Regions from separate parts of the Paenibacillus sp. BR2-3 genome, predicted to be linked through region 1. Evidence: a T-box and tRNA genes for the amino acid it is inferred to sense, from the RefSeq annotation. Region 1 holds a T-box; the other holds one or more tRNA genes.
What was found. The T-box of region 1 lies ahead of metG (methionine--tRNA ligase). A T-box ahead of a tRNA ligase gene usually reads a tRNA of that ligase, here a tRNA-Met.
Positions count from the first base shown of each region.

Region 2: it has a tRNA-Met gene. The T-box ahead of metG (methionine--tRNA ligase) is inferred to sense a tRNA for this amino acid. The anticodon was not compared.

Region 1 is NZ_CP126311.1:2,122,018-2,132,107, reverse strand. It holds gene PaeBR_RS10090 (family 10 glycosylhydrolase) at 1-1,056, opposite strand, end outside; gene mntR (transcriptional regulator MntR) at 1,183-1,608, opposite strand; gene PaeBR_RS10080 (hypothetical protein) at 1,675-1,806, shown strand; gene PaeBR_RS10075 (cytochrome c biogenesis CcdA family protein) at 1,817-2,530, opposite strand; gene PaeBR_RS10070 (metal ABC transporter permease) at 2,572-3,375, opposite strand; gene PaeBR_RS10065 (metal ABC transporter ATP-binding protein) at 3,693-4,442, opposite strand; gene PaeBR_RS10060 (metal ABC transporter substrate-binding protein) at 4,474-5,418, opposite strand; gene metG (methionine--tRNA ligase) at 5,561-7,594, opposite strand; T-box leader at 7,641-7,900, opposite strand; gene yidD (membrane protein insertion efficiency factor YidD) at 7,940-8,209, opposite strand; gene PaeBR_RS10045 (Fur family transcriptional regulator) at 8,206-8,664, opposite strand; partial or broken gene PaeBR_RS10040 (iron chelate uptake ABC transporter family permease subunit) at 8,752-9,205, shown strand; gene PaeBR_RS10035 (heavy metal translocating P-type ATPase) at 9,141-10,090, opposite strand, start outside.
Region 2 is NZ_CP126311.1:803,480-813,569, reverse strand. It holds gene PaeBR_RS03900 (LacI family DNA-binding transcriptional regulator) at 1-162, opposite strand, end outside; gene aroD (type I 3-dehydroquinate dehydratase) at 429-1,193, opposite strand; gene PaeBR_RS03890 (copper amine oxidase N-terminal domain-containing protein) at 1,403-2,422, opposite strand; gene glgP (alpha-glucan family phosphorylase) at 2,773-4,389, shown strand; gene katA (catalase KatA) at 4,495-5,958, shown strand; partial or broken gene PaeBR_RS03875 (dihydrofolate reductase family protein) at 6,061-6,347, shown strand; gene PaeBR_RS03870 (DUF1905 domain-containing protein) at 6,439-6,903, opposite strand; tRNA gene PaeBR_RS03865 (tRNA-Gly) at 7,081-7,151, opposite strand; tRNA gene PaeBR_RS03860 (tRNA-Pro) at 7,164-7,237, opposite strand; tRNA gene PaeBR_RS03855 (tRNA-Arg) at 7,265-7,341, opposite strand; tRNA gene PaeBR_RS03850 (tRNA-Gly) at 7,352-7,426, opposite strand; tRNA gene PaeBR_RS03845 (tRNA-Leu) at 7,433-7,516, opposite strand; tRNA gene PaeBR_RS03840 (tRNA-Lys) at 7,537-7,609, opposite strand; tRNA gene PaeBR_RS03835 (tRNA-Gln) at 7,641-7,715, opposite strand; tRNA gene PaeBR_RS03830 (tRNA-Asp) at 7,846-7,923, opposite strand; tRNA gene PaeBR_RS03825 (tRNA-Met) at 7,949-8,025, opposite strand; tRNA gene PaeBR_RS03820 (tRNA-Met) at 8,142-8,218, opposite strand; tRNA gene PaeBR_RS03815 (tRNA-Val) at 8,309-8,384, opposite strand; tRNA gene PaeBR_RS03810 (tRNA-Glu) at 8,391-8,462, opposite strand; tRNA gene PaeBR_RS03805 (tRNA-Ser) at 8,538-8,627, opposite strand; tRNA gene PaeBR_RS03800 (tRNA-Asn) at 8,632-8,707, opposite strand; tRNA gene PaeBR_RS03795 (tRNA-Ile) at 8,711-8,787, opposite strand; rRNA gene rrf (5S ribosomal RNA) at 8,845-8,961, opposite strand; rRNA gene PaeBR_RS03785 (23S ribosomal RNA) at 9,036-10,090, opposite strand, start outside.

The DNA.
Region 1 (10,090 bases):
ACCGGAAGGGTAGAAATAATCATCCAGATGTATACCGTCAACATTGTAGCCTTTTACAACTTCCATAACCGTATCGATGATATCCTGCCGAGCGTCCGGAATTCCAGGATTAATATAAAGTTTACCTCCTGCGTTCACAATCCATTCGGGATGAGCCTTGGCCACATGGTTGCTTGCCAAAAACGCTGTAGAAGAATCTGTTGTTGCCCGAAACGGGTTGAACCAGGCATGAAACTGCATCCCCCGCTCGTGTGCTGCGCCGATCATGTAATCCAGCGGGTCATAACCGGGGTTCTTTCCCTGTGTGCCGGTCAGTACTTTGGACCAGGGTACAAGCTCCGATGGATACAGACTGTCACCGGAGGGCCTAACCTGCACGAAAACAGCGTTAAAGCCAACGGATTTCAGTTTGTCCAGCAGGCTGTCGAATTCCGCCTTCTGCTTGTCAGCGTTTCCCGCGGAAGTCACGGACGGCCAGTCCAGATTGAATACGGTGGATACCCATGCGCCCTTCATGGCTTTACCGGATTTACTTCCGGGTATGGTCGGTATTGTTGGTGTTGGAACGGTTGGTTTGGTTGGCACGGTTGGCGCTGTCGGAACACTCACCTGCGGTGGCTCAACACTGGAGTACAAGGAAATATGCTTCGTTGCCTTGTTCCATACGACCTGCAGCCCCAGCTGCTCTCCCACAAAACGCAGCGGAACCATGATGCGCCCCTGCCTGTTCTGTACGGTATTGTCCAGAGCTACCGAAGCACCGTTAACCAGTGCCGTTTTTTTTCCGTTCATCAGCTTGAGAATGGTCTTATCTTTGGTGATCGTCGCCGTCCTGGTGCTCTGATTCCAATTCACGTCGGCACCGAGACCCTGACTGATAACTCCTATAGGGACCATTGTGACATTAGAAGTAATATAGGGATCCACATCACCCTTTACTGTCACTCCATCCAGCTCTATCGTTATAACAGCAGCAGCCGCGCGGGCGCCAGAAGCCAATAGCGGTAAACATAAAACAATCAGCAGAAATCCGGCAATCCATTTACGATAATTCATTATTTCCTCCCAGGTTCAAAAATTTGTGCAAACAAAAAAACGGAACTCATCCTGAAAAGGACGGTATCCGTTTTGACGTAATTCATGGGAAAAGGTTGCGCTTTAGCTCAGCGCATTCCAATTCTTTCAAGAATCGCTCACCAGTTCATGGTGGATATCATATAAAGTCTGAAGACGTCCTTCGTCCCGGCGGAAATATTCCACCAGCGTTTCGATCCGTGTAATGGAATCCCAGCTCAAATGATGCTCGATACCTTCTACATCTTTATAAATATTCTCCTGCTGTACCCCGATCAGTTCCAGAAATTCCTCCAGCAGCTGATGACGGTCAACAAGACGTTTCCCCACCTTTTTTCCTTTGGTGGTTAGGACAAGCCCACGATATTTCTCATAGATGAGATATTCGTCCTTATCCAGTTTTTGGATCATCTTGGTCACAGAAGAGGGGTGTACTTCCAGTCCCTCGGCAATATCCGAGACCCGCGCATAACCTTTTTCGTCTATGAGCTTGTATATGCGCTCCAAATAATCCTCCATGCTGGGTGTTGGCATCAAATTTTACCTCTTTTCTAAAAATAAGCATGGCGCGACGGCCAAACCTTGCTCTAACAATGATACATGTTTCTGCCGCACCTTGGCAAGTCCCGGAGGTTCATGCCGCCCGATGAACAGCAAACCGCCCTGCGTGAATATATCACAGAGCGGATTTTTGAACATTTTCCGGAGGCAGGAATCGATTACTTCACTTAAGTCCATTTTCTTAAAAAATCAACCAATCCGGGGTAATCTGCTGCAGCCATATCGTAATTTTAAACATTTGATCCGTAAACAGCAGTACTCCCATCACAACCATGATTACACCGCCAATCTTCATCAGCAGTCCTGAATATTTAAGAATACGTCTTGCTCCCCCAAGGAAAAACGCCAAAGCGAAGAAAGGAATAGCGAACCCGAGGCTGTAAGCCGTAATGAGTGTAAACCAGGTGCCCGGCTCACTCGCTGAAAGGGCGATGATCGCGGTCAGAATCGGTCCAATGCAGGGGGACCACCCCGCGGAGAATCCGATGCCAAAAATAAAGGAACCTATGTAGCCCGCCGGCTTCCATTTCAAATCTAGCTTGCGTTCCCGCAGCAAAAACTGCGGCTGGAAAATACCGAGCAGAAATAATCCCATGACAATGATAAGTATTGCCGACAACTGGCGGATCAGATCACGCTGACCATTAAAGAACTGCCCGAACAGGCCTGCGCCAAAACCAAGTGTATAGAAAACCACCGAAAAACCAAGGATAAACGCCAAGGTATGACTGAGCGTCCGGAAACGGATCTCTTTCTTGTTTCCTCCGGTTTTTAGCTCCTGAACAGACAATCCCGTAATGTAGGATAAATAAGAAGGATAAAGCGGCAGACAGCAGGGTGAAATAAAAGACGCCAATCCGGCAGCAAATGCCAGTCCTGCATTGATATTTGACAAAGTGGCAGCTCTCCTTTTTAAGTTCGAGTCACTTCGGGGTCTTAAGCAGGGAGTCCCTTTTTACCGATTAATGTCATCGCCAAAAGAGCAATCAGCAGCAGTACAATCGTTGCTCCAGGCGCCAAATTCCAGATCCCCGCCACTACCAGCCCGCCTACAACGGCAATCTCCGCAATAATAACTGACAGCACTACCGATGATTTGAAGCTTCGCGAGAGCAGCAGACTGATCGCAACTGGAATCGTAAGCAAGGCCGAGACAAGCAGTGAACCGACAATTTTGATGGCAGTACTGATAACGAGCGCTGTCAGCACCGTGATGAGCATATTGAGCAGCTTCACCGGCAGTCCGCTGACACTGGCTGCGTCCTCCTCAAAGCTAAGCAGAAAAAATTCTTTAAAGAAGAGTACGACCACCGTAACTACCGCAATCGTCACTATCCCCACTACCACCAGATCCGTGTTATCCAGCGTATATATGCTGCCGAACAGGTAGCTCATTACATCCGCATTGTAGCCCTTGCCCAGCGTAAAGAAAAGGGAAGCGAGCGCTACACCGCCCGACATAATAATGGCAATCGAAAGCTCGGCATAGCTTTTATACGCCTTACGAAGCTTTTCAATCGCGAAAGAGGCCGCAACAGCGAAGATCAGCCCCGCCCCCAAAGGGTAAAAGCCGGTCAAAAATCCGAGAGCCACACCGGCTATCGTTACGTGTGCAAGCGTATCTCCAATCATCGAAAGGCGTCTAAGCACAAGAAAAACGCCTATGAGCGGCGCTGTAATGCCAATCAGCAGACCGCCGGCAAGCGCCCTCTGAAAAAAATCGCTGAACAGGATTTCCAAGATGAATTATCTCCTTAAAAACTTCATCCCTCCCAAACCCTCCCTTCAAAGGGAGGGCCCCAAGGGTTGCACCCTCTGGACACCCGCTAAGGGCAACTAGCGTGGGATGAACGGTTTCTGATATTTGGGACTAGGTTAGAGTAAAGATCGCTTTCGTCCCTGGCGGGACACGCTTGACTATCGGCGGGATCTACATACGTATTAAGATCAAAAAGATTAGATCAAAGGCCTGGTCATCCTATGTTGTACAATGGATAACCAAATTAAGATCAAAAGCAAAAGCATAACCAATTGAAAAACAGAAGAGCGAAGGATAGTCAGGACAGGGTGTGCTGTAAATTATCCTCGGCGCAATCCTGAAGCTCATGCGAGTGACGGGAGTAGAAATTGATTTTACCATTGCACTGCACAGGTTCTTTGCCGAGGTAGTTCCGGATCATATCGATATCATGCGATACCATGAGAAAAGTCATGTGGTGATGGGCATGCATATGGGTGATCAAATCAAAGAATCCGGCTTGTGTTTCGGCGTCGATACCAACGGTGGGTTCGTCCAGAATCAGCAGATCCGGGTGGTTTATGAGGGCTCGGGCCAAAAATACACGCTGCTGCTGGCCTCCGGACAATTGACCGACTCTTTTTTCGGCAATATCCTGAATCCGCATGACTTCAAGCGCATCATCACACTGCCGCTGCTGCGCACGCGACACGCGGCGGATCAGATTTTTGTTATTGTATAGACCGGACTGGACGACTTCGCGCACGGTTGCTGGAAATAGAGGGTTAAAAGTGTTCTTCTGCGGAACGTAACCGATACGCTCCCAGTCTTTAAACTTTCGGGCAGGCTGTCCAAACAGCCTGATTTCGCCGCTGGTTGCAGGAAGCAAACCGACAATCATCTTGAGCAGCGTGGTCTTACCGGCACCGTTCGAACCGATAATACCGACAAAATCCCGTTCCTTCACGGTATAATTCAGACCGGAAATGACCTTCTGTTCGCCGTAGGAGAAGGAAAGATCCTGTACTTCGATCATATGCTGATGGCAATCCAAGGATACCGGTTGCATGTCATTACCGCCTTTCTTGATACTTTCCTTTTTATTGTAAAGCCTGAATCAGATTTTGCAAATTTTTCTCCATCAAAGTGAAATAATTATCCTTTGCTTTCTCCTGATCCTTCGTCAGTCCCTCCACCGGATTAAGCACCAGTGTCGACACTCCGGCTTCACTAGCCAGTGTTTTGGCCAGTTTATCGGAAACCAGCTCTTCAAAGAAAATATAGCGGATGCCTTTAGCCTTCACCAAATTCGTTAGATCCACAATATCCTGGCTGCGCGGCTCCGCATCCGGGGACAATCCCATGATCGCATGCTGCGTCAAGCCATAATCACGGCTCAGGTAAGAAAATGCCTCGTGGGAAACAACGATTTCCTTATTCGGGATCTTACCAAGCTCCTCCTCAAAGGTTTGGTCGAGTTTCTTTAAACGCTCTGCAAGTGTATTATACCGCTCTTCATAAGCTTCTTTGTGCTCAGGGTCCACCTTCAGCAAGCTGTTTTTAATATTTTCTGCCATAATCAGCGCCGATTTCGGGCTAACCCAGGTATGCGGATCCGTGTGCAGGCTATCGCCATCAGTGTGTTCATCTTGCTCCGCTTCGTCCGTCATTATATAATCGACACCTTGACTGACCTCTACAGCCTGAACCTCTGAGGCATTATCCAGCCCTTTCAGAAAATTCGGTACCCAGCCCTCCAGCCCTGCACCATTATATAAAAATAACTGCGCTTTCGATGTGTTCACAATATCCTGGCTGCGCGGTGTCCAGTCATGCGGCTCCACCCCGACAGGTAGCAGATTAATGGCATTGATATCTTCGCCACCAATTTCTTTAGCAAATTCATATATCGGATAAAAGGTAGTGACAACATTCACCTTGCCTTCTTGAATACTCCCGCTGCTCTTCGCCCCGCACCCGGCGAGCACAAGAACCAGCATCAATGCACAAATCAGCAGCCCCTTGCGTAATACGTTCGAACCCATAATAGCTATCGACTCCTCAGATCGTAATTTTTACTATTTGAATTATAATAGTAATCGTTACGATAAGTCAACAAGATCAAAGAAACTATTCCGCAAAAAAACAGCCCAGTCATAAGACTGGACCGCTCTCCTGAGTTACACATTACTTTACAATCGCTCCGTTCGGCATACTGTCGGGAACCGTAGCAATGGTAAGCTGATCGCCTTTGGAAGCCGCCAGGATCATGCCCTGGGACAGCTCGCCGCGCAGCTTCACCGGCTTCAGATTGACAATACAGATTACTTTGCGCCCGACCAGTTCTTCAGGTGTGTAGAACTTGGCAATTCCGGAAACAACCTGGCGCTGTTCATAGCCGAGATCCAGCTGCAGCTTCAGCAGCTTGTCGGCTTTTTTCACCGCTTCCGCCGAAATGACTTGAGCTACTCTCAGCTCAGCCTTGGCGAAATCATCGATGCCTATTTCTTCCTTATGCTCTTCTTCAGGCTCAGATGCCCCCGCTGCTGCCGGTTGATTCAATGCTTCCGTTGTAGTTGTTGTCGTTACGGGTTCTGCGGCTTTGCCTCCACCCATCGCTTCTGCGATATAGGCGACCTCCTGCTCCACATCCAGGCGTGGGAAGATCGGGCTGCCTTTAACCAGTTTTGTTCCTGCCGGAATCAAACCGAAGGTTCTGCCGCTATCCCATGTTGTCAATTCACCCGGCTGGATACCCAGCTGTTCCCAAATCTTGGCCGGTGCACCGGTCAAGAACGGCTGCAGCAGGATCGAAGCTGTCCGCAAGCCTTCCACGAGATGTCTCATGACGGAGGCCAGTTCAGCTATCCGGCTTTCATCCTTTGCCAGAACCCAAGGCTGGGTCTCATCAATGTATTTGTTCGTCCTGCTGATGAAAGCTCCGATAGCCGTCAACGCCACAGAGAACTCCATTTTTTCCATAGCTTCTTCCACTTTGGCATAAGTGCTCTGTGCCGCTGCTTCCAGTTCGCCGTCGAATGCCGTCACTTTTCCTGCATACTCAGGCAATTCTCCGCCAAAATACTTCTCCACCATCGCGCCGGTTCGGTTCAGCAGATTTCCCAGGTCGTTCGCAAGATCATAGTTGATCCGATCAACGAAGCTTTCCGGCGTGAACGTTCCGTCCGAGCCAAACGGCACCTCCCGCAGCAAATAATAACGAAGCGCATCGAGCCCATAACGGTCGATCAGGGTTACCGGATCTACTACATTGCCCTTCGACTTGGACATTTTTCCGTCCTTCATCAATAGCCAGCCATGGGCAAATACCTTCTTGGGAAGCGGCTCGCCCAGCGCCATCAGGATAATCGGCCAGTAGATCGTATGGAAGCGGACGATTTCTTTCCCTACAATATGTACATCCGCTGGCCAGAAGTTGTCATACAGGCTGCGATCCTCAGAACCATAGCCGAGAGCTGTAATATAATTCGTTAATGCATCAATCCAGACGTAGACTACATGCTTCTCGTCGCCCTTTACCTTAACGCCCCAGTCAAAAGTTGTCCGGGATACCGCGAGATCTTCCAGACCGGGCTTGATAAAATTGTTGATCATTTCGTTCTTGCGCGATTCCGGCAAAATAAATTCCGGATTATCCTCGTAATACTTCAGCAGGCGGTCGGCATACTTGCTCATCCGGAAAAAGTAGCTTGCTTCCTTCACAAGCTCGACTGGATGGCCGCTATCCGGACTTTTACCGCCGGTAATTACCCCATTTTCATCACGCACGATATCGACCAATTGAGTTTCTGTATAAAAGGTTTCATCAGGAATGCTGTACCAGCCTTCATATTCACCTTTGTAAATATCGCCCTGCTTCAGCAGACGGTCAAAAATATCCTGCACTACTTTTTTATGGCGTTCTTCCGTTGTGCGGATGAAGTCATCGTTAGAAATATCCAGCTTGCGCCATAGCTCCTTAATTCCAACAACAATATCGTCTACGAACTGCTGAGGGGTCTTGCCCGCTTCCTCTGCCTTGCGTTCGATCTTTTGACCGTGCTCGTCCGTTCCTGTCAAATATCGCACCTCGTAGCCGCGTAACCGCTTGTAGCGGGCCATAGCATCACCGGCAACTGTCGAATACGCATGCCCTATATGCAGCTTGTCACTCGGGTAATAGATAGGTGTAGTCAGGTAAAAGGTTTTCTTCTCACTCATTTTCGTCATCCTTTCTTCTTTAAAAGACAAAAAACTCCCGCCCCCTTTATGGGGCGAGAGTAAACTCACGCGTTACCACCCAAAATTCCCTGTCTCCTCACAGAGATCAGGCTTCATCAGTCCGTTTGCGAACTGCCCATTAACGCTGGAACACGCCGTTCTCTAACATAGACCCTATGGCCGGGTCCTCTGCTCGAAAACAGTTCCTCCCGGACCATCTTCAACAAGGACTCCATACCGGCTTTCAGCTCCTGCCGGCTCTCTGTAATGGTCGTCCCGATTTACTCATCCGTTCGTCGGAATTATAGCTATTATTGAAAATATACCCAAAGGGGAGCCGTGATGTCAAGTGATACGGGCAGAGCCCTCTTTAGTAGATCTTTCTTTGAGTGGCGGTACAGGATCAAGTCCTCCCGGATGAAAAGGATGGCATCTTGATATCCGCTTGGCGGCAAGCCATGAGCCCTTGACTGGACCGTGAACTTCAACCGCTTCCAGCGCATAGGCGGAACAGGTTGGATAAAAACGGCATGTAGCCGGCTTCAACGGAGAAATGTATTTGCGGTACACCTTGATAGGTAGCTGAACCGTTTTGCGCCCGATTCCCCTATTCATTGACCCTCACCGGCATATCCTGCCGTAACCGTCTCTTCCCGGTTTTCTTCACATTCTCTGCAGTAACCGAACACCTCAAATTTATGCTTGACTACCCGGAACTGGTCCGGAGTTTCCGTCATATTCATCGGACAGAAGGAAATCGGATAGGTTTTCTGGCATTGGAGGCAAATCATATGATGGTGATGGTGATGCTCATTGCAGCTCCCTTTGAACTTGACTCCGTCTTCAAATACTACCTGTTCAAGGACACCCAGCTCTTCCATGACCCTAAGGTTGCGATATACGGTATCAAAGCTGAGTCCGCTGTATTTACGTCCCATATGCTCATATACATCCTTAGCTGACAAATATCCTGAGCTCTCTCCGAATAACTTGGCAAGCGTTTTGCGCTGGTCGGTGATTCGCAGTCCCTGCCCCGACATGACCTCCAAAATTCGTTCTGTCGACAGCATACGCTCATCTCCCAATACATTTGTGTAACACTCTCCTTATAATGCCCGAAAAAAAATGCCCCGTCAATGAATGAACCCTCTTATGTGGGTGTTGCCGTATACGCACTGGGATCTCTTGGACGCAGCGGGATGTCGCCCGTAAAAATCACATTAGCCGGTGCGGCGTTGGGGGCACTGGCCTCCTCGTTCACGCATACGCTCCTGCTGATAGACGAGCGATCCATTCAGGAAGTGCTGTTCTGGCTGTCCGGTTCGGTCGAGGGGAGAAAGCTGGACCTTCTCGCGCAAGTGCTGCCTTACATGACCGTGGCGTGGATCGGCTCCTTTCTGCTGGCATGTCCTATCAATACTTTGCTGCTGGGCGAGTGCGTTCCTGGGCGCAATCCTTCTCATAGGGGCGGACATCGGGGCCAGATTCGTCGCCGTTCCGAAAGAGGTGCCGGTAGGGGTAATGACCGCTTCCTCCCCAGCCTATATTATACCCGTACCCGCTGCAGACGAAGCGCATTCAGTACAACCGATACCGAACTTAAAGCCATAGCCGCACCTGCCACCCAGGGTGCAAGAAGTCCTATAGCCGCGATCGGAATGCCGATCGAATTGTAAGCAAGCGCCCAGAACAGGTTTTGGCGAATGTTCGTCATCGTCTTGCGGCTCATATAAATCGCGTCAGGGATACTGTTTAAATCGCCGCGCATGAGTGTGACATCCGCCGCCTCCATCGCGACGTCTGTTCCGGTCCCCACAGCCATGCCGATATCCGCCATCGCAAGAGCGGGCGCGTCGTTGATGCCGTCACCGACCATTGCGACTTTTTTGCCCGCCGCCTGGAGCTTTTTGACTTCCTCAGCTTTTCCTTCCGGCAGCACTTCGGCCAGCACATGATCGATCCCAACCTGCTTGGCAATCGCTTCTGCGGTGCGCTTATTATCCCCGGTAATCATGATGACTTCGATGCCCATCTTTTTCAGCCGGGCCACTGCATCTTTGGACGTTTCTTTGATGGTATCCGCCACGGCAACGAGACCCGCATATTGACGGTCAATGGCGATCAGCATCGCTGTTTTCCCATCCTGCTCGAGTGCCTCCATTTTTTTGAAAGCCGGCTCTGCCGATACATCGAACTTCGCCATTAACTTACGTGTGCCGGCTAAAATTTCTTTGCCTTCCACAACTGCGCGGATCCCGAAACCCGGAATGGCTTCGAATTCCTCCGTAGCAGGCAAATCAATTCCTTTTTCCCTAATCCCGTTAACAATCGCTTCCGCGAGAGGGTGCTCCGAGTTTTTCTCTGCTGCCCCCACCCATCTCAGGAAAGTCTGTTCATTACCCGTCTCATCTACCACATCCGTAAGCTCGGGCTTTCCTTTCGTTACCGTGCCGGTCTTATCCAAAATGATCGCATTAATCTTATGCGTTCCTTCCA
Region 2 (10,090 bases), 1.3 Mb from region 1:
GAGCCCTCTTGCCACAACGCTGGGTAAGTAATTTAATTTCTCGATTGCGTTTTTAATATTCATTTCTGTTTCAGCGTTCACATAGCCACTCTTATTCAAATAGCGAGAGACTGTAGAAACGGAGATCCCAGCTAATTTAGCTACATCACGTATGGTTGCCATCCTAGCTTCACTTCCCGACTATGATCATATGGTATCGCTTCCATATATACAAAATAACTAAGTATTTAAACGTTTTATGCTATGCGGTAGCGTTACCACACAAATATAGCACAGGTCTTTTAGGTTTGCAATACATCTATGGCAAAGGCAGCTGGCAATCCTATCCTTCGGCAGTACACTCCCATGCTTTGCTGGACAAAAAAAACGACATCCGTGGATCCGGATGCCGTTTACTAATTTAATTTAGACCACATAAAGCAGAGTAATTATAAATTGCGATGAAATAAGGAAAGCATTTCCCTCATCTCAGCGACGGGAATCTGACCCGGTGCAGAGACTTTATGAGCAGCACCAAAAGTCAGGGCAGAACCAAATACTTCACCCGCAAGACGGCTGATTACCCCGGCTCCAGCCATAGACATTGTTATTATAGGACGGTCTGCATACTTTTCCTTCATGATGTAAGTAGCTTCCAGCAGGGTCAGTACATCACCCGCATGCTGCGGCATGACCGCAATTTTTGGAAGATCCCCCCCAAGCTCCTGAGCTTTCCGCAAGCGTGATACGATTTCTTCCTGAGCAGGGGTTCCCTGAAAATCATGGTTAGAAATAATCACGAACACTTCCTGGGCATGAGCGGCTGCGACAAGTGCTTTTACATCTGCTTCCGCATTGAATAATTCCACATCAATAATATCAACCAGGCCACTTTCGGCCGCTGCTGCATTTAGCGCAAGGTAATATTCTGTACTAACCTGCTTCTGGCCACCTTCTTTGGCGCTGCGGAAGGTGAATATTAGCGGCAGCTCCGGAATTACAGAGCGGATTTCTTGTAGCGCCTCCATAACTGCACCAATATCCTCTACTTGATCGAAGAAGTCAGTCCTCCACTCGACTAAATCGGGAGCCAGTGACTTCAACGCTTCAGCCTCATGCTTTAATTCCGGAACCGCCTTTCCCATTATCGGAACGCAAATCTTCGGTGTACCCTCACCAATAATTACATTTTTAACGGTTACCGTACGGCTCATATTACAGCTCCTTATTTCCTTATTTTATGTCTGCATTTTGACTTGGCGGATTAATCCTCATAGTCTCTATCTTATTGGCTTTTATCCGTTTTATCAAACCCTTGATTTCATGTTCCTATACAAAAAAGAACACGGCATTTATACCGTGTCCCTTAATGCACCTATTCCATTCACTTCTGATCCTTGTGCTCCACTTTCAGTCTGAAATCCTATTCTTCGTAAATCACTACGGACTGGGATTCCGGCTCCCATTTAACGGTCGCCTTAAGGGATTCACTCACAAAACGGACAGGCACCACCGTGCTGCCATCCACAACCGCCGGGGCCGCTTGAAGCGTAACTGGTTTACCGTCGACGTAAGCCGTCTTTTTATTGATAAATAGCTTCACGGTAATCCCGTCACGGATTACGGTAACGGAAAGCTCCTTTTTGTTCCAGACTACATCCGCCTGCAACGACTCGGCAACCACTCTGAACGGCACTAATGTGCTGCTGTTCGTGAGGATCGGAGCCACATCGGAGGAAGACTCTTCACCGTTAATGTACAGCTTTACACCTTTTTCACCGATTTTATCGTACAGCTTGCCCAGCTTTTTGTAAGAATTCAGATTCTTAACGTTCGCTTTGATAGCTTCCTTCTCCACGTATACCGCATCGGTTACGCTTCCTCTTTTATTCAGCATATCAGCGAGCGCAGACAGCGCTGCATCCTTTTCCTTGATGGCTTCCAGCTCGGCCTTCATTTCAGGTGTAAGCTGGGTATTATATTTCGTCAACAGAAGCTCGGCAATTATGGCACCGGCAGGCTTGTCCTTTATATTCTCAATCGCATGGAGTAGACCTTTATATCCATTGCCGCCTTTGCCATATGTAGCATATGTAGCTGAAGTTACTGTTACCTTCACCTTAACTTCTTTTTCATTCTTATCTTCTTTTTCATTCCTATCTTCTTTTTCATTTTTATCTTCTTTTTCATTCCTATTTTCTTTTTCTTTTTCTTTTTCTTTTTCTTTTTTATTTTCTCTTTCTTTTTTATTTTCTCTTTCTTTTCTATATTCTATTTCTATTTCTATTTCCTTTTCTTTGTCCGATACCGTAACAGACCTGCTGAAACTGTTTCCTTGCTTCTTCTCTGTCCCATTGCCATTTTGTGACCTTGCCAATGCCGAACCCGACATAAGGCTAACTGCCAGTAGGCAGCTTGTGAGAATCATAAAGCTTTTTTTCATATTCCCTTTACCTCCTCAGTATTTGTATATATCCCTTCTATATTCGGCTGAACACTTTAACTTTGTTAGAGCAGTCGTGCTTTTTGGGTAATATAGCTCGGGTCAGAGATTGCAACGCTACTCCGGTACCAGCCGGACAGACCTACTTATGATTGACTGCATGCAAATAAATCTGCGGATCATTCCCACCAAAACTTCGTTAACCTTTCACGCTTAATGTGTGCTAAAATATATATGCAATCGCTTTCACTAATGACTGCTCACCACTTTTTGAGCAAACGTTTGCACCTTAGATAATGCCTACAGTATTTCTGTAATTTAATCTATTCCATGATTAGGAGGCTTATCAAGTGAACGAGAAGAAATTACCGGCAGTGGCTTATTTCAGTATGGAGTATGGGCTTCATTCCGATTTCAAAATGTATGCCGGAGGCTTGGGTATTCTGGCAGGGGACTACATCAAGGGCGCCAAGGACATTAACGCCCCCATTATCCCCATCGGTCTGAAGTGGAAGCAAGGCTACACGGATCAAAAAATTGACGCAAACGGCAATCCATACGACTCCTATCACAACTATGTTTATGATTTCCTTGAAGATACAGGGGTAAAGGTTACGGTAAAAGTCAGAAAAACCGATGTGGTCTGTAAAGTATGGAAAACCGATCACTTCGGCAACAACCCGCTTTATTTACTGGATACAGACATTCCTGAGAATAGCGACGCCTGGATTACCGGACAGCTGTACGGATGGTTCGGCGAGGAACGAATTGCCCAGGAAATTGTGCTTGGAATCGGCGGCGTGAAAGCTATGCGTGCCTTGGACATCCCCATTGACGTATATCACTTCAACGAGGGGCATGCTGCTCTGGCGGCCACTGAACTGATTCGTGAAAAAATGTCCGGGGGCAGTACCTTTGAGGAAGCATGGAAAGCGACACGGGGAGAAGTCGTATTTACCACCCACACCCCGATTAAGGAAGGCAATGAAACCCACCCGCTGGACCGGTTGGAATATATGAGCGCATTTAACGGCCTCTCCCGCGAGCAAATGGAGCGGATCGGGGGGGAGCCGTTCAATATGACCGTAGCCGGACTTCGTCTGTCCCGAATCTCCAACGGTGTTGCCCAGCTGCATGCCGAGACCTCCAATAAAATGTGGAAGGAAGTAGCCGGCAGATCACCAATCATCGGAATTACCAATGCCATTCATACGCCTACCTGGGTAGATGAACGTATCACTCATGCGTTAGAAGAGGACGGCGATCTATGGGCGGCTCATACAGAGATCAAAGGCGAACTAATTCAATTCATTGAGGAGCGTTCGGGCATCTCCTTAAATCCCGATAATCTCCTCATTGGGTTCTCCCGCAGAGCTGCACCCTACAAGCGAAGCGACCTGCTGTTCTCGCAGCCGGAAATTATCGAGCCGTATCTGGAAAGCGGAAAGGTACAGATCGTTTTCTCCGGCAAGGCTCATCCTCTTGATGATAACGGGAAGAAAATCGTTAGCAATCTGGTGTCCATGATGAAGAAATATCCGAAGAGCGTCGTCTTCCTGGAAAATTACGATATGACGATTGGCGCACAGCTGACCCGGGGCTCCGATATTTGGCTGAATAATCCGCGCCGGCCGCTGGAAGCCAGCGGTACCTCCGGCATGAAGGCAGCCATGAACGGTGTACTTAACTGCTCCATACTGGATGGATGGTGGCCGGAAGCCTGCATGGACGGCGAGAATGGCTGGCAGATCGGGGACGGCTTTGAAACCACGGATTTCGGGGAATTGGACCGTCATGACAGTGATGCGCTGTACGATACGCTCCTGAACCGTGTACTGCCAACCTACTACGAGGACCGCGGCAAGTGGGTCGAAATGATGAAAAAGAGTATCGAGACCACCCGCACCGAGTTCGCTACCAAGCGTATGCTTGAAGAATATTACAATAGAATGTATATCAAGGCATAATTAAAAAGTTTTCCCTATCCCATCCGCCCCTTCGGATGGGATTTTTTATACCTAAATATCGCTTATTTAAAATTATTATAAAAAAGGATTGCATATTTTCCGGGAATTGATAAGAGTTCCAATTCTAACAATCTTACAACTAGCTGGGGCGCTCCTGTAGGCGACAACCAAAACTCGATGACAGCCGGTTCCCGGGGCCCGACTTTAATTCAAGATGTCCACCTTCTTGAGAAATTAGCGCACTTTAACAGGGAGCGTGTGCCGGAGCGTGTCGTACATGCCAAAGGTGCCGGAGCCCATGGATATTTTGAGGTTACCAATGATTTGTCCCAATATACAAAAGCAAGCTTTTTATCCGAAGTAGGCAAACGTACGCCGATGTTCATCCGTTTCTCCACCGTTGCCGGTGAGCTGGGTTCTGCCGATACGGTGCGTGACCCGTGCGGCTTTGCCGTAAAGTTCTACACAGAAGAAGGAAATTATGATCTAGTCGGGAATAACACACCTGTCTTTTTCATCCGTGATGCCATTAAATTTCCTGACTTTATCCATACACAGAAACGCCATCCGCAGACACACCTGAAAAACCCCAATGCCGTGTGGGATTTCTGGTCATTATCTCCTGAATCTCTGCACCAGGTAAGCATTCTGATGTCGGATCGCGGAATTCCGGCTACACTCCGACATATGCACGGCTTCGGAAGCCACACGTTCAAATGGGTAAATGCGGAGGGTGCCGCTGTCTGGGTGAAATATCATTTCAAAACGGAACAGGGCGTTCAGAATATGGACGTGAATCTTGCAGCCAAAATAGCCGGTGAGAACCCGGATTATCATACAGAGGATTTGTTCAACGCGATTGACAAAGGAGACTTCCCGGCTTGGAGATTGCATGTGCAAATTATGCCGATCGAGGACGCGAACACCTACCGTTTCGACCCATTCGATGTTACAAAGGTGTGGTCACAGAATGATTATCCGTTGATTGAAGTTGGACGCATGGTGCTCGACCGTAATCCTGAGAACTATTTTGCCGAGGTTGAGCAGGCTACCTTCTCCCCCGGTTCGTTCGTGCCCGGAATTGAGGCTTCTCCGGATAAAATGCTGCAGGGCCGCTTGTTTGCCTACTCCGATGCACACCGCTACCGTGTGGGTGCCAATCATAACAATCTGCCGATTAACCGTCCGAAAGCGGACGTGAACAACTATCAGCGTGACGGTGCCATGACCAGCGGTACCAATGGAGGCAGTTCTGTCTACTACGAGCCTAACAGCTACGGCGGTCCGAAAGAGTCTCCGCAACATAAACCTGTTCCTTTCGAGGTATCCGGCCTCGCGGAGAGTGTTGCCTATGACCATAATGATCATTACACACAGCCCGGAGATTTATACCGGCTGCTGAGCGAAGAGGAACGTACCCGTCTCGTGCAAAATATCGTTGGTGCCATGGCTCCAGTCGAGCGGGACGAAATCAAAATCCGCCAAATCGGGCATTTCTACAAAGCCGATCCGGAATTCGGCCAGCGCATCGCCGCAGGGTTGGGTCTGCCTTTGCCGCAGGGCGTTTAAGACAACAGAAGTACTATGTGACTTGTTGAAGCCTCAGACCTCGGGTCTGAGGCTTTTTTTGACCCCATAAGCATTTACGGTTGTGATTAAATAAACACGAATAGAGCCCAGTGGAATGCCAATTTGATTAAAGACAACATCGCCGAAGAAGTATCCAGACTGAAGCAGCAGCCCGGTGGTAACCTTTGATTTACGGCAGCGGCGAGCTTGTACACACGCTAATGCAGCACGGCCTCATCGATGAATACAACCTCATCCTCCATCCTGTTGTGCTGGGGAGCGGTAAACGTCTCTTCAGAGAAGGCGATAAGGCCGCTCTTGCACTTGTTGAAACCAAGACGACCCCATCGGGAGTCATTATACTTACCTACCAGCCTGAGAAAAAATAATCCTGACGTAGAGATAGTACCTATTTTGAACACAAAAAAGCAGTCTAAACATTGAGCATGTTAAAACTGCTTTTTTTATTCAGAGATATCATTATTTCAGCTTTATTCCGTCAGCCAGCTTTTCAACTGATTTTTGGATGCGGCTTTGTCTTGTTTCCGGTCTCTTAGATCCTTCAATCCAATCGACATATGCTTTTTTATGGGAATAAGCCATGTTGTTGTAGTTCGCTTCAGCCTTCTCATTCGTATTCAATACAGCGAGGAAATCATCGGAAGCCTCCACTTCGCGCTTCTCGTGATCCTGTTCCATCGTAACCTTAACCTTATCTCCATTAGTGGCTCGGGCCAGATCTCTAAGTGCTTTGTTCACTACCATATAATGCTTCCCATCCCCGTGCGGCATAAGCGTTCCTTTATAGGGGATGCCATTAACCGTCCCTTTAACTTGAACCCGAGCTCTTGAGCCGAATGATTTCTCAACATCAAAAGGCACGGTCAGGTACGTCCAGCTTCCGCTTATGTCCGGTTTTACTAACTTGGCTTCGAATTCGTGCATATGGATCTCCTTTCTACTGTAATTGACAGTCAGAGGTTGAATTCCATTTTATCGCAAAGATAAGCTCTACACAAAAAAACACCTGCCTCCACCAGCAAGTGTACTGTTCATCACGGATTTCTCTCACTAATGAAAAGGAGCCGCGATAATTCGCAGCTCTCTGTCTAAGTTAAGGTAAGCGGGTGATGGGAATCGAACCCACGCTATTAGCTTGGAAGGCTAAAGTTCTACCATTGAACTACACCCGCAAATATGTAAAATCGGGACGACACGATTTGAACATGCGACCCCCTGGTCCCAAACCAGGTGCTCTACCAAGCTGAGCTACGTCCCGACAGTATAAAGTTGTTGAAAATATAAATGGCGCGCCCTGAGAGATTCGAACTCCCGACCTTTTGATTCGTAGTCAAACGCTCTATCCAGCTGAGCTAAGGGCGCAAAATTGATATGGAGCGGACGACGGGAATCGAACCCGCGACCCTCGCCTTGGCAAGGCGATGCTCTACCGCTGAGCCACGTCCGCAAAATATGGTGCGCGTGAAGGGACTTGAACCCCCACGTCGTGAAACGCCAGATCCTAAGTCTGGTGCGTCTGCCATTCCGCCACACGCGCATGTTACTAATAAATAAAAGTGAGCCATGAAGGACTCGAACCTTCGACACCCTGATTAAAAGTCAGGTGCTCTACCAACTGAGCTAATGGCTCTCATTGCTAAACTTCACTTTTCGGGGTGAAATGGCTGGGGATATAGGATTTGAACCTATGCATGACGGAGTCAAAGTCCGTTGCCTTACCGCTTGGCTAATCCCCAACAATAATTAACTAAATGGCGGAACCGACGGGATACTCTTCACTTCGTTACGAGATTGCGAAGTCTCCCTACCGAAGCTCATGCTTCAACGAACCCAACTTTTGGATTCTCATCCCTGAAGATAAATAGATGGCGGAACCGACGGGATTCGAACCCGCGATCTCCTGCGTGACAGGCAGGCATGTTAGGCCAACTACACCACGGTTCCAAAGACATAATGCATAAGTGTAAATTGGTTGCGGGGGCAGGATTTGAACCTGCGGCCTTCGGGTTATGAGCCCGACGAGCTACCGGGCTGCTCCACCCCGCGTCAGTAATAAGTATGCCGGATACCGATGGGCTTAAGCCCTGATCCTTTGATGACAAGCAAATGTGTTAAATCCACTATACCACATTATCCAAAGAAAATATTACATAAGGATAAATTGGTTGCGGGGGCAGGATTTGAACCTGCGGCCTTCGGGTTATGAGCCCGACGAGCTACCGGGCTGCTCCACCCCGCGTCAGAAAAAGTATTATTATCCCTGTGGGGCCCCCGAAAAGTACTCGGAACCCGCTGCGAAGCATTTGCTTCACTTTTTGGGGATTTTTTATGGTGGAGGCTGAGGGGATCGAACCCCCGACCCTCTGCTTGTAAGGCAGATGCTCTCCCAGCTGAGCTAAGCCTCCATGATATGACCCGTATGGGATTCGAACCCATGTTACCTCCGTGAAAGGGAGGTGTCTTAACCCCTTGACCAACGGGCCAAACTGTTATCTTTATGAAGCTCATGCTCCAACGAACCACTGAGGGTTCTCATCCCTTACGGGAAGTAACTGCAACGGAGAGAGAGGGATTCGAACCCTCGAGACGCTTGTGGCGCCTACACGATTTCCAATCGTGCTCCTTCGGCCAAACTCGGACACCTCTCCATAATGGCTCCCCGAACAGGACTCGAACCTGTGACAACTCGATTAACAGTCGAGTGCTCTACCAACTGAGCTATCAGGGAATATGGTGGGCCCTAGTGGACTCGAACCACCGACCTCACCCTTATCAGGGGTGCGCTCTAACCAGCTGAGCTAAGGGCCCTACTATCGTATGTAAATGTTATGAGCAAAAAAAATACCACAGTTACTGTGGTGATCCGCTTGGCAACGTCCTACTCTCCCAGGACCCTTCGGTCCAAGTACCATCGGCGCTGGAGGTCTTAACGGTCGTGTTCGGGATGGGTACGCGTGGAACCCCTCCGCTATCGCCACCAAACGGCATTTACAGCGTAAATGTTCAGGCTTGAGTCGCCTGAAAACTGAATCCGAAACGAATCTGCGTGATAGATATTGGATAAGCCCTCGACCGATTAGTATTGGTCAGCTCCATGCATTGCTGCACTTCCACCTCCAACCTATCTACCTCGTCGTCTTCAAGGGGTCTTACGTATTGGGAAATCTCATCTTGAGGGGGGCTTCACGCTTAGATGCTTTCAGCGCTTATCCCGTCCGTACGTAGCTACTCAGCCATGCTCCTGGCGGAACAACTGATGCACCAGCGGTACGTCCATCCCGGTCCTCTCGTACTAAGGACAGCTCCTCTCAAATTTCCTGCGCCCACGACAGATAGGGACCGAACTGTCTCACGACGTTCTGAACCCAGCTCGCGTACCGCTTTAATGGGCGAACAGCCCAACCCTTGGGACCTACTTCAGCCCCAGGATGCGATGAGCCGACATCGAGGTGCCAAACCTCCCCGTCGATGTGGACTCTTGGGGGAGATAAGCCTGTTATCCCCAGGGTAGCTTTTATCCGTTGAGCGATGGCCCTTCCATGCGGTACCACCGGATCACTAAGTCCGACTTTCGTCCCTGCTCGACTTGTAGGTCTCGCAGTCAAGCTCCCTTATGCCTTTGCACTCTTCGAATGATTTCCAACCATTCTGAGGGAACCTTGGAACGCCTCCGTTACTCTTTAGGAGGCGACCGCCCCAGTCAAACTGCCCGCCTGACACGGTCCCCGTACCCGATTAGGGTACCAGGTTAGAACCTAGATACGATCAGGGTGGTATCCCAACGTCGCCTCTGCAGAAGCTTGCGCTCCTGCTTCCCTGGCTCCCACCTATCCTGTACAGATCGTACCCAAATTCAATATCAAGCTGCAGTAAAGCTCCATGGGGTCTTTCCGTCTTGTCGCGGGTAACCTGCATCTTCACAGGTATTAAAATTTCACCGGATCTCTCGTTGAGACAGCGCCCAAGTCGTTACGCCATTCGTGCGGGTCAGAATTTACCTGACAAGGAATTTCGCTACCTTAGGACCGTTATAGTTACGGCCGCCGTTTACTGGGGCTTCGGTTCACAGCTTCGGATTGCTCCTAACCGCTCCCCTTAACCTTCCAGCACC